2 regions of the Shewanella sedimentimangrovi genome follow, and region 1 is predicted to be linked to the other one. Evidence: predicted binding sites of a transcription regulator. Region 1 holds the regulator's gene; the other holds the start of a gene.
The links. The regulator FliA, encoded in region 1, starts transcription of late flagellar genes. The targets are predictions, from matches to a motif close to CTAAAGNTNNNNNNNNNNNNGCCGATA.
Positions count from the first base shown of each region.

Region 2: pomA (flagellar motor protein PomA) is a predicted target of FliA. The motif match lies at 2,333-2,359, and genes of this name have one in related genera.

Region 1 is NZ_CP071502.1:2,758,172-2,763,344, forward strand. It holds gene JYB85_RS12000 (chemotaxis protein CheA) at 1-106, opposite strand, end outside; gene JYB85_RS12005 (protein phosphatase CheZ) at 123-860, opposite strand; gene cheY (chemotaxis response regulator CheY) at 874-1,257, opposite strand; gene JYB85_RS12015 (RNA polymerase sigma factor FliA) at 1,301-2,020, opposite strand; gene JYB85_RS12020 (MinD/ParA family protein) at 2,013-2,894, opposite strand; gene flhF (flagellar biosynthesis protein FlhF) at 2,899-4,284, opposite strand; gene flhA (flagellar biosynthesis protein FlhA) at 4,295-5,173, opposite strand, start outside.
Region 2 is NZ_CP071502.1:1,214,045-1,219,217, forward strand. It holds gene dxs (1-deoxy-D-xylulose-5-phosphate synthase) at 1-1,057, opposite strand, end outside; gene ispA ((2E,6E)-farnesyl diphosphate synthase) at 1,081-1,962, opposite strand; gene xseB (exodeoxyribonuclease VII small subunit) at 1,963-2,202, opposite strand; gene pomA (flagellar motor protein PomA) at 2,472-3,239, shown strand; gene JYB85_RS05190 (flagellar motor protein MotB) at 3,244-4,170, shown strand; gene thiI (tRNA uracil 4-sulfurtransferase ThiI) at 4,338-5,173, shown strand, end outside.

The DNA of each region.
Region 1 (5,173 bases):
CGGGGTTGTTTTCCAGCGCTACCAATTGTTCCTGCAGCAGCTCTAAAATTTCACCGGCTTCGATCAAAAAGTCCTGCAGGATCTCTTCATCTACGTCAAATGCCATTAAACTGACTCCTTAATCAGAAACCCAGGCTTGAAAGTAAGTCGTCGACTTCATCCTGGCCCGTAACCACATCCTGACGCGCCTCCGCGTTCATGATGGGGCCTTCGGCTTCTATGCTGCTTTTTTGGGGCTCGGTGGTTTCCTGGGGAGTATGTTCACCAAACACGGTCAACATGGAGACCAGACTGCTCTCCACCTCCCGAACCAACTCTATTACCCGACGGATCATTTGCCCGGTAAGATCCTGGAAATCCTGCGCCATCAGAATTTGATTCAAGAGTTCTCGCAGGCGGTTTGAATCGTTCTCGCTGCGGACCATCAACTGCTGTACATCGTGACAAAGCGCTTTGAATTCATTCAACTCTATATCACGGCGCATCAGTCTGTCCCATGCAGGAGTCACAGTCTGAATATTGTTTATCAATGCATCGGCCAGCGGCAGACATTCTTCAACGGCGTCCATGGTTTTATTGGCCGCCTGTTCCGTCATATCGATAACGTAATTGAGTCTTTCCTTGGCATCCGGAATTTCGGTATTGGCCAATTCCAACAATCTGTTATCAACTTGAAAGTCCATCAAGGCACTGTGAAGCTGGCGGGTGAGTTTTCCGACTTCATCAAACAACTCACGCTGCAACGGCATGGCAAAATCACGGAACAGCGCATCGGCCTGATCCTGCTCACCGGCGGACAAGAGTTCGACAAGCATTTGCGCCTGTTCGAGACTGATGAGCCCTGAAGTGTTTAGCTGCATAGCCCGTCCTTGCTTAACTGAGGCGCTCGAATATCTTGTCCAGCTTTTCTTTCAGGGTGGCAGCGGTAAATGGCTTAACGACATAGCCGTTTACCCCGGCCTGTGCCGCGGCAATGATCTGCTCTCGCTTGGCTTCGGCAGTTACCATCAACACTGGGATATTCTTCAGGTTTTCGTCGGCACGAATGGCCTTCAGCAGGTCAATACCCTGCATGCCGGGCATGTTCCAATCCGTGACCACAAAGTCAAAATCGCCTTTTTGCAGCATGGGCAACGCAGTGGAGCCATCATCTGCCTCCTGGGTATTGTTGAACCCCAGGTCTCGCAACAAGTTCTTGATGATACGCCTCATCGTCGAAAAATCGTCAACAATGAGAATCTTCATATTCTTGTCCAAGGTTTCCTCCGGTGAGCTGACACTCTAAATGCTCAATTAGTAATTATACGTGTGTCCAATGCTTGAGTTTGCCCTTGAGTCGCAGCATAGCTTGGCTGTGTATTTGACTCACCCTGGACTCACTGACATCAAGAATGGCACCAATTTCTTTTAAGTTCAGCGCTTCATCATAATAAAGCGATAATACCAATGCATCTCTCTCTGGCAATTGTTTGATGGCCTCGACCAAAGCACCATGAAATTGGCTGTCGGCCAAAGAATCAAAGATGCCATCAGACTGCTCACCCTCTGGAACCAAGACGTCCTGAGAGATGCCTAAATCTTCTATCCCTATGATTTTACCTACAGAAACATCGCTCAAGATATGATGGTACTCATCCAGCGTCATATCAAGTCTTTCTGCGATTTCTGTGTCCCGTGCATCACGGCCGAGTTCCTGCTCCAACTCATCTATGACCTGGGCGACCCGCCGCTGATTGCGATGCACCGAGCGGGGAACCCAGTCGCCACGACGGATTTCATCCAACATGGCGCCGCGGATCCTTATCCCGGCAAATGTTTCAAACTTGGCACCCTTGCTGCCGTCAAACTTAGTCGACGCCTCAAGCAGGCCTATCATGCCTGCCTGCAGCAAATCATCCAACTGTACGGAAGCCGGCAACCGGGCCAACATGTGGTGCGCGATTCTTTTAACCAGCGGTGCGTACTGTTCAACGATGGATGTTTTATTATCCAAAGCGGTATACGCCGCGGCTTTATTCACTCGATCTATCCTCTTGGTACTCAGGACGCTGCACCAAACGTTCAACAAAGAACTCCAGGTGACCACCCGGCTGTTGCGGAATAGGCCAACTCATGACCTTGTTCGCCAGACCGTGGTAGGCAATGGCCGCCGGTGATTTGGGATAAGCCTCGACAATCAGCTTTTGCTTGCGCACTGACTTTCGCAGGTTTTCATCGAAGGGGATAGTCGCCACCAGCTCCAGCGCCACGTCCAGGAACCTGTCGGTGACCTTACTCAGCTTGGCAAACAGTTCCATACCTTCACGCAGGCTACGGACCATGTTGGCCACTATCTTGAATCTGAATACTCCGTGCTCACGGCTGAGGATCTTAATCAGGGCATAAGCATCTGTGATGGACGTGGGTTCATCACACACCACCACCAGCACATCTTGGGCGGCGCGGGAAAAACTCAGCACCATGTCGGAGATACCGGCTGCGGTATCCACAATCAGCACATCAAACTGGGTGCGCATTTCGCTGAAAGCGCGAATGAGACCTGCGTGCTGCGCTGGGGTCAGCTCCACCATGGCCTGGGCGCCCGATGTCGCCGGGATAATACCAATGCCCTTTGGGCCCCGGAGAATGATGTCATCGAGTTCCGCCTCGCCGGACAGCACATGGGACAGGTTTTTTTCGGCCCTCAGGCCCAACATGACATCCACGTTGGCCAGACCCAGGTCGGCATCCAGTACCAACACCCGCTTGCCCTTCTCGGCAAGCGCAACCGCCGTATTGATGGAAACGCTGGTCTTACCGACCCCGCCCTTGCCACCGCTGACGGCGATTACTTTGACTTTTTCGTTATATGGTTGATTCATCATACGTAAACCGCTTGCTTGATCCCGGGTCATAGCTTTACTCAAATGCATAGGTCGGTTGTTCTGCCCATTTCTTTTCTTTCACGGGTCTGTGTTCATTGTCGTTCATGGCTGCCAGCGCTTGTTTGGCCAGCGCCAGGGTATCAGCCACTTGCATATCTTCAGGAACCCTTTGACCATCGGTCACATAACTCAACTGCAATCCGCTTTGGATCAGCACACTCAGGGCGCCTGCCAAAGAACAGGCTTCATCCAGCTTGGTCAACACAGCCCCGGAAAGGGGGATCCTTTTGAAGTGTTCCACTGCATCCTGCAACACCCGACGTTGTGATGTCGCTGACAATACCAGATAACTGCGGATCGGCAAGGCTCGATTAGCGGTCAGGTTGTCCAGTTGCTCCACCAGACGCATGTCCCTTTGCCCCATTCCTGCCGTATCTATCAATACTAGCTTGCGATTCCTGAACTGATAAAGTATTTGTTCCAACTCATTGAGATCATGAGCTTGCTTTACCGGACAGCCCATTATTTTGCCATAAGTTGCCAATTGCTCAAAGGCTCCAATGCGATAATGATCCGTGGTAATGAGCGCAACTTGATCTGGGCCATGTTGTGCAGCGAATCGCGCCGCCAATTTGGCGATGGAAGTGGTCTTGCCGACACCGGTTGGGCCGACAAAAGCCACCACGCCACCGCGACGCACTATGTCATCGCCCTGATTGTCCAACATGTTGGCCAGACTCTGGGGCAAGGCCCTGACCAGCTCGACAGGTGAATAATGCTCAGACAGGGCTGCCAGCTTGGCTGCCACGGCAGGGGAAAACTCCGCGTCAATCAAACGGCTCTCCAGCATGGCCCCTACCGGATTGTTACGTTTCTTTTGCTCCGACATCAGGGCGGCAACTTGATGAGTCAACAAATTACGCAGGGAACTCAATTCCTCACGCATGGCATCCAGCTCTGCGCTGGGCTTTTGCTGGGCGCGCTGTTTATCGGGGGACGGTGTAAAGGTCGCAGGCTGGGGCGCCGATTTGGGTGCAGGAGCTTCCAGTCCGCGGGCCCAGGCAGGCATATCCAGCTCACTTTCCTGTTGTCCGCTCAGCTGCTGCATACGGCTTTGTTGTTTTTCCAGCAAAGCCTGCAGCGAATCGGCGGGTGCCGCGGCAACTTTTTGACGGCTGGTCTTGATAGCGGATGGGGACAGGCCGAGAGAAACTCTGTCGTCGGCCACCTCTTCAAAAGGGGAAATAGACTGGGGCTTGGCAGCAACCGGCTTGGGATCGTCGTAGTCTACGGCTGCAACAATTTCTATGCCGCCGGTCACCTTTTTATTGGACATGATGACCGCATCGGAACCCAGAGTCTCTTTTACCTGAGCCAGTGCCGCACGCATATCTTTGGCAAAAAAACGTTTAATTTTCATTATTTATCCCCTACTGGCCCACCGCCGACACGATGCGGATTTGCTTCTCATCCGGCACCTCCTGATAGGATATAACCCTCAGGTTTGGAATGGTGTATTTCACGAATCTCGACAGGGTGGAGCGCAACATCCCCGAGGTCAGCAGAATGGCAGGTTGTCCCACCATTTCCTGTCTCTGGGCGGCATCAGCCAGTGATTGCTGCATCCGCTCTGCCAGGCCGGGTTCGATATTGGGTCCCTCTCCCCCGGTCGCCTGCATAGATTGATGCAACATCTGTTCCAACTCTGGCGCCAATGTTATGACAGGGATTTCCGCCTCGGGGCCGGCGATTTCCTGCACTATCATCCGCTTCAGGGCAATACGCACCGCCGCGGTCAGTACCTCGGTATCATTGCTCTTGGTGCCGTATTCCAGCAGGGTTTGAACTATAGTGCGCAGATCCCTTACCGATACGCCTTCATTGAGCAGGTTCTGCATCACCTTGACCACATTGCCAAGGGACATCACATCCGGAATAAAGCCGTCAACCAACTTGGGTGAGCGCTTGGCCAGCATATCCATCAATTGCTGGACTTCCTCGTAACCGAGCAGCTTGGCGGCATTATTGGTCAGCAGCTGACTGATGTGGGTTGCCACCACAGTCGCGGCATCCACCACAGTGTATCCCAGGGTCTGGGCGTGTTCCCTCAGCTCGGGCGCAATCCAGACCGCTTCCAAACCAAAGGCAGGATCGCGGGTTTCAATACCATCCAGCTTGCCGAATACCTGACCAGGGTTGATGGCCAGCTCGCAGTCATGGCGTACATCCGCCTCTCCGACCACCACACCCATCAGGGAAATCCGGTAAGCATTGGGTGACAAGTCCAGGTTGTCACGAATATGAACCGC
Region 2 (5,173 bases), 1.5 Mb from region 1:
CCATGCCCGAACCTTCACGCATGGCCGGGGTGATACCGAGCAGCTTGCTGTCTTTTTCGGCCATGTCGCACAGCCATTTGCCAAAGACCTGACTGAAGGTGGGCAGTCCCGGCTTGGTGGCCGGTTTGCGGAACTGGCTGGGGTCGAACTTGGGCACTGCGTGCCAGCCAATGGGATCTTTCTCCGCCGGCTCGTAGCCGCGGCCCTTCTTGGTCATGATGTGCAGGATTTGCGGGCCCTTGAGGCCGCGCATATTGCGCAGGGTCTCGACCATGGCATCCACATCGTGACCGTCGATGGGGCCTATGTAGTTGAAGCCCAGCTCCTCGAACAGGGTGCCGGGGACGACCATGCCCTTGAGGTGTTCTTCGGTGCGTCTGGCCATTTCCTTGATCACCGGCATGCCCTTAAGCACCTTTTTGCCGCTTTCACGGATGGTGGTGTACAGGCGGCCGGACATCAGTTGGGCCAGATGGTTGTTGAGGGCGCCGACGTTTTCCGAAATGGACATTTCGTTGTCGTTCAGCACCACCAGCATGTCTTTGTGCAGATCGCCGGCATGGTTCATGGCCTCGAACACCATGCCACCTGTCATGGCGCCGTCACCTATGACGGCCACCACTTTGCGCCCCGCCTGTTCCTTGTCGGCGGCGACCGCCATGGCGAGCGCGGCCGAGACCGAAGTGCCCGAGTGACCGACGCTGAAGGTGTCGTATTCACTCTCTTCCCGCCAGGGGAAGGGGTGCAGGCCATTCTTTTGTCTGATGGTGTGCATCCGCTCGCGGCGACCGGTGAGGATCTTATGGGGATAGGCCTGGTGGCCCACGTCCCAGATCAGGCGGTCGAAGGGGGTGTTGTACACATAATGCAGGGCCACGGTCAGCTCGACCGTACCCAGGCCCGAGGCGAAGTGGCCACTGGACATGCCAACGGATTTAAGCAGGAACTGGCGTAATTCATTGGCCAGTTGCGGCAGCTGTGACTGAGGCAATTGCCTGAGTTCTTCTGGGGTGTTGGCCTTGGCCAGTACCGGAAATTGGGAAATGTCCAAACTCATAGCGAGGTTCAATGACTCTCTTTTTATACCCGGCGCTCTATGATGAAGCGGGCGAATTCTGCAAGTAACTGGCTATTGTATGGCAATTTTGCCAGCGCCGATAGTGCATCGGCCACCAGGTTATCGGCCGTTTGCTGTGCGCCTGCCAATCCCAGCAGTTTGGGAAAGGTGCTCTTGTTGGCGTTCAGATCCGAACCCTGGGGCTTGCCCAGCTCTTCCGTGGTGGCAGTAATGTCGAGAATATCGTCCTGCACCTGGAAGGCCAGCCCTATGGCATCAGCATAGGTGCGCAGGGCGGCTTTTTCCGACTCCGGCGCCTTGGCGGCAATTAATGCCAGCTCGGCGGCGCAGCGGATAAGGGCACCGGTTTTGAGATTATGCAAGCGGGTCAGCTGGGCCAAATCTATGCTTTGGCCAGTGGCGGCAAGGTCGATAGCCTGGCCGCCGCACATGCCGGCGTAGCCGGAGGCTTGGGCCAGTGCCTTGACCATCTGCAGCCTTTGCTGGGCGTCCAGCTCTGCGTCTGCGGTGCTGATAATGTCGAAGGCAAGGGTCTGCAGCGCATCACCGGCAAGAATAGCGGTGGCCTCATCGAAGGCGACATGTACCGTTGGCTGACCGCGGCGCAGGCAATCGTTGTCCATGGCGGGCAAGTCGTCATGGATCAGCGAATAAGCGTGGATACATTCGATGGCGGCGGCGCAGGGGTCGAGTTGTTGTTTGTCGACTCCCAGCAGTTCACCCACGGCATACACCAGGAAGGGGCGGATACGTTTGCCGCCGAGGAGAGCGCCGTGGCGCATGGCCTGCTTCAGCCGCGGTGCACCGTCGTCCAGTTGATCGATTTCCCGGGCGAGAATGGCATCAACCCGGGCTTGGCATTGTGCCAGGCTGTGTTTGAGCACTTAATCACCCTCGGGCAGGAAGTCTGCCAGGGGCGCATCCGGCTCCTGCTTGAGCAGTATGGCGACCTTTTGCTCCGCCTGTTCCAGCTTGGCCTGGCTGGCGCGCACCAGTCCTATGCCGCGCTCGAATTGCTTGAGGGCATCATCGAGGGACACATCCCCCTGCTCCAACTCGCCGACTATACGTTCGAGCTCAAGCAGGGACTCTTCAAAGGTTAAGCTGTCGGGTTTTTTGGCCACTGTCACACTTCCTGAAAATTTAGCCGACACAAGGTATCTCAGGAGCCCACCAGGGTCAAATTCAGGCGGGCAAAATTTGCCTCGCTGCACGCTTTGTTGCTGAATTTTTGTTGAAAAAAATAAAATGACACTAAACTTGCCCAAGTTAGGTCCGATAACTGAGAATAGCGAATGACCGACGTACTCTTTATCCAGACATTATGGGATAGGGGATCGGCATTTGAATTGGGTATCTCTGTCGCCTTTTGCGACACCATTGAGGAGCAATAGTGGATTTAGCAACCCTGATAGGCTTGTTGGGCGCCTTTGCATTTATCATCATGGCCATGGTCAGCAGCGGCGGCCTGGCGATTTTCGTCGATGTGCCTTCTGTGCTTATCGTGCTCGGTGGCTCACTGTTTGTGGTAATGATGAAGTTCAACCTCAAGCAATTCCTCGGTGCGGTGAAGATTGCGGCCAAGGCTTTCATGTTCAAGCTGGAAAAACCCGAAGAGCTGATTGAGCAGTCCGTCTCCATGGCCGATGCGGCCCGTAAGGGGGGCTTCCTGGCCCTGGAAGAGGCGCAAATCTCCAACAGTTTTATGCAAAAAGCCGTCGACATGCTGGTGGATGGTCACGACGGTGACGTGGTACGTGAAGCCCTGGAAAAGGATATTGCCCTGACCGAGGAGCGTCATCGTACCGGTATCAGTATTTTCAAGGCCTTCGGTGATGTGGCTCCGGCCATGGGTATGATAGGTACCCTGGTGGGGCTGGTGGCCATGTTGTCCAACATGGATGACCCCAAGTCCATCGGTCCCGCAATGGCCGTGGCACTGTTGACCACACTTTACGGCGCCATCATAGCCAACATGGTGGCCATTCCCATTGCCGACAAGCTGGCGCTGCGCATGGGTGAGGAAATGCTCAACCGCAGCCTGATCATGGACGCCGTGCTGGCGATTCAGGATGGCCAGAACCCCAGGGTGATCGAAGGTTTCCTCAAGAACTATCTGTCCGAAAAGCAGCGGAAGATAGACACCACGGACGGGGAGTAATCCCATGGCCAAGGACAAGTGTCACTGTCCGCCGCCGGGGGCGCCGGCCTGGCTGGCGACCTTTGCCGATCTGATGTCGCTGCTGATGTGCTTCTTCGTGCTGCTGCTGGCCTTCTCCGAAATGGACGTGATGAAGTTCAAGCAGATTGCGGGCTCCATGAAGTACGCCTTCGGGGTGCAGAACAAGGTGGAAGTGAAGGACATTCCCAAGGGGACGTCGGTCATTGCCCTGGAATTCCGTCCCGGCAAGCCTGAGCCCACGCCCATTGAAATCATCAACCAGCAGACCAACGAGATGACCGAGCCGATCCTCGATTTCCAGGAAGGGGATTCGGATCGCGCCGGTGGCGTGCAGCAGCAACAGGGTGAGCAGCGGGGCGGCGAAGCCTCGGCCACGGCACAGGAAACAGCCGAGGCCAAGAAATCCGAGGCCGCTTCGGCCCAGGACAAGATTAACCAGGAAGTGAAGAAAATGGCCCAGGAGCTCAATGAGCAGATAGTGGACGGCGCCATTGAAATCGAATCCCTGGGGCAACAGATCATTATCCGTATTCGCGAGAAGGGCGCCTTCGGCTCCGGCTCGGGCTTTTTGCAACCCAGGTTCAAGCCGGTGATCCGCGCCGTGGGCAACCTGCTCAAGGATGTTCCAGGCATTATCACGGTCTCGGGTCACACCGACGATATGCAGATAAGCAACGAGCTCTACAGCTCCAACTGGGACCTGTCCTCCAAGCGCGCCGTGGCCGTGGCCCATGAGCTGGTCAAGGTGAAAGGCTTCGACAGTTCCAGGATGAAGGTGGTGGGCATGGCCTCCACCGCGCCCCTGGTGCCCAACGATTCGGCCGGTAACCGCGCCCGTAACCGCCGGGTGGAAATCGCCATAGAGCAGGGCAAGGCCAAGGAATCCGACGAGATCCAGGTCGGCAATTAACTTCCTTGAGTCATTTCCGACAATAGAAGATGGGGCCCTGATAATTCAGGGCCTCTGTTTTTACCCGCCGGCCCAGCCCGTCATACTGCAATAAAAGCTCTGCTCTCATCCCCGTGCTTTGTTATAATCGGCAAATTGCTGTTTTTAAATTGTCCTGCGGAAATCCAATGAAGTTTATCGTCAAGCTGTACCCCGAAATCATGATGAAGAGCAAACCGGTAAGAATGCGCTTTACCAAAATGCTCGAGTCCAACATACGCAATGTGCTGAAAAAAATCGATGAAGATGCCAAGGTGCAGCGCCAGTGGGATAGGATCATGGTGATGGTGCCCAAGGACAAGCCGGAGCTGGAGTCGGTGTTTGCCGAGCGCCTGGCCTGCATTCCCGGCATCGCCAACGTGGTGCAGGTGGCCGAGTACAGCTTCACCACCATGGATGACATCTATCAGCACGCGCTCAAGGTGTACCGCGATGTGCTCAAAGACAAGACCTTCTGCGTCCGGGTCAAGCGTTCCGGGCAGCATGACTTCAACTCCATCGAGGTGGAGCGCTACGTGGGCGGCGGCCTGAACCAATTCACCGAGGCCAAGGGCGTCAAGCTCAAAGACCCTGATATTACTGTGAACCTGGAAATCGATCGCGACAAGCTGTACATGGTAAACCGCCGTATCGAAGGTTTGGGTGGCTTCCCCATGGCGACCCAGGAAGACGTGATGTCGCTGATCTCCGGCGGTTTCGACTCGGGTGTGGCCAGCTTCCAGTTCATAAAAAAGGGCGCCCGTACCCATTACTGTTTCTTTAACTTGGGCGGCGCCCAGCACGAGATTGGCGTCAAGCAGGTGGCCTACCACCTGTGGAAGACCTACGGCGAATCACACAAGGTTAAATTTATCAGTGTGCCCTTTGATCCCGTGGTGACCGAGATCCTGGAGCGGATCGACAAGGGCCTGATGGGGGTGATCCTCAAGCGTATGATGATGCGTGCCGCCACCCGGGTGGCCGA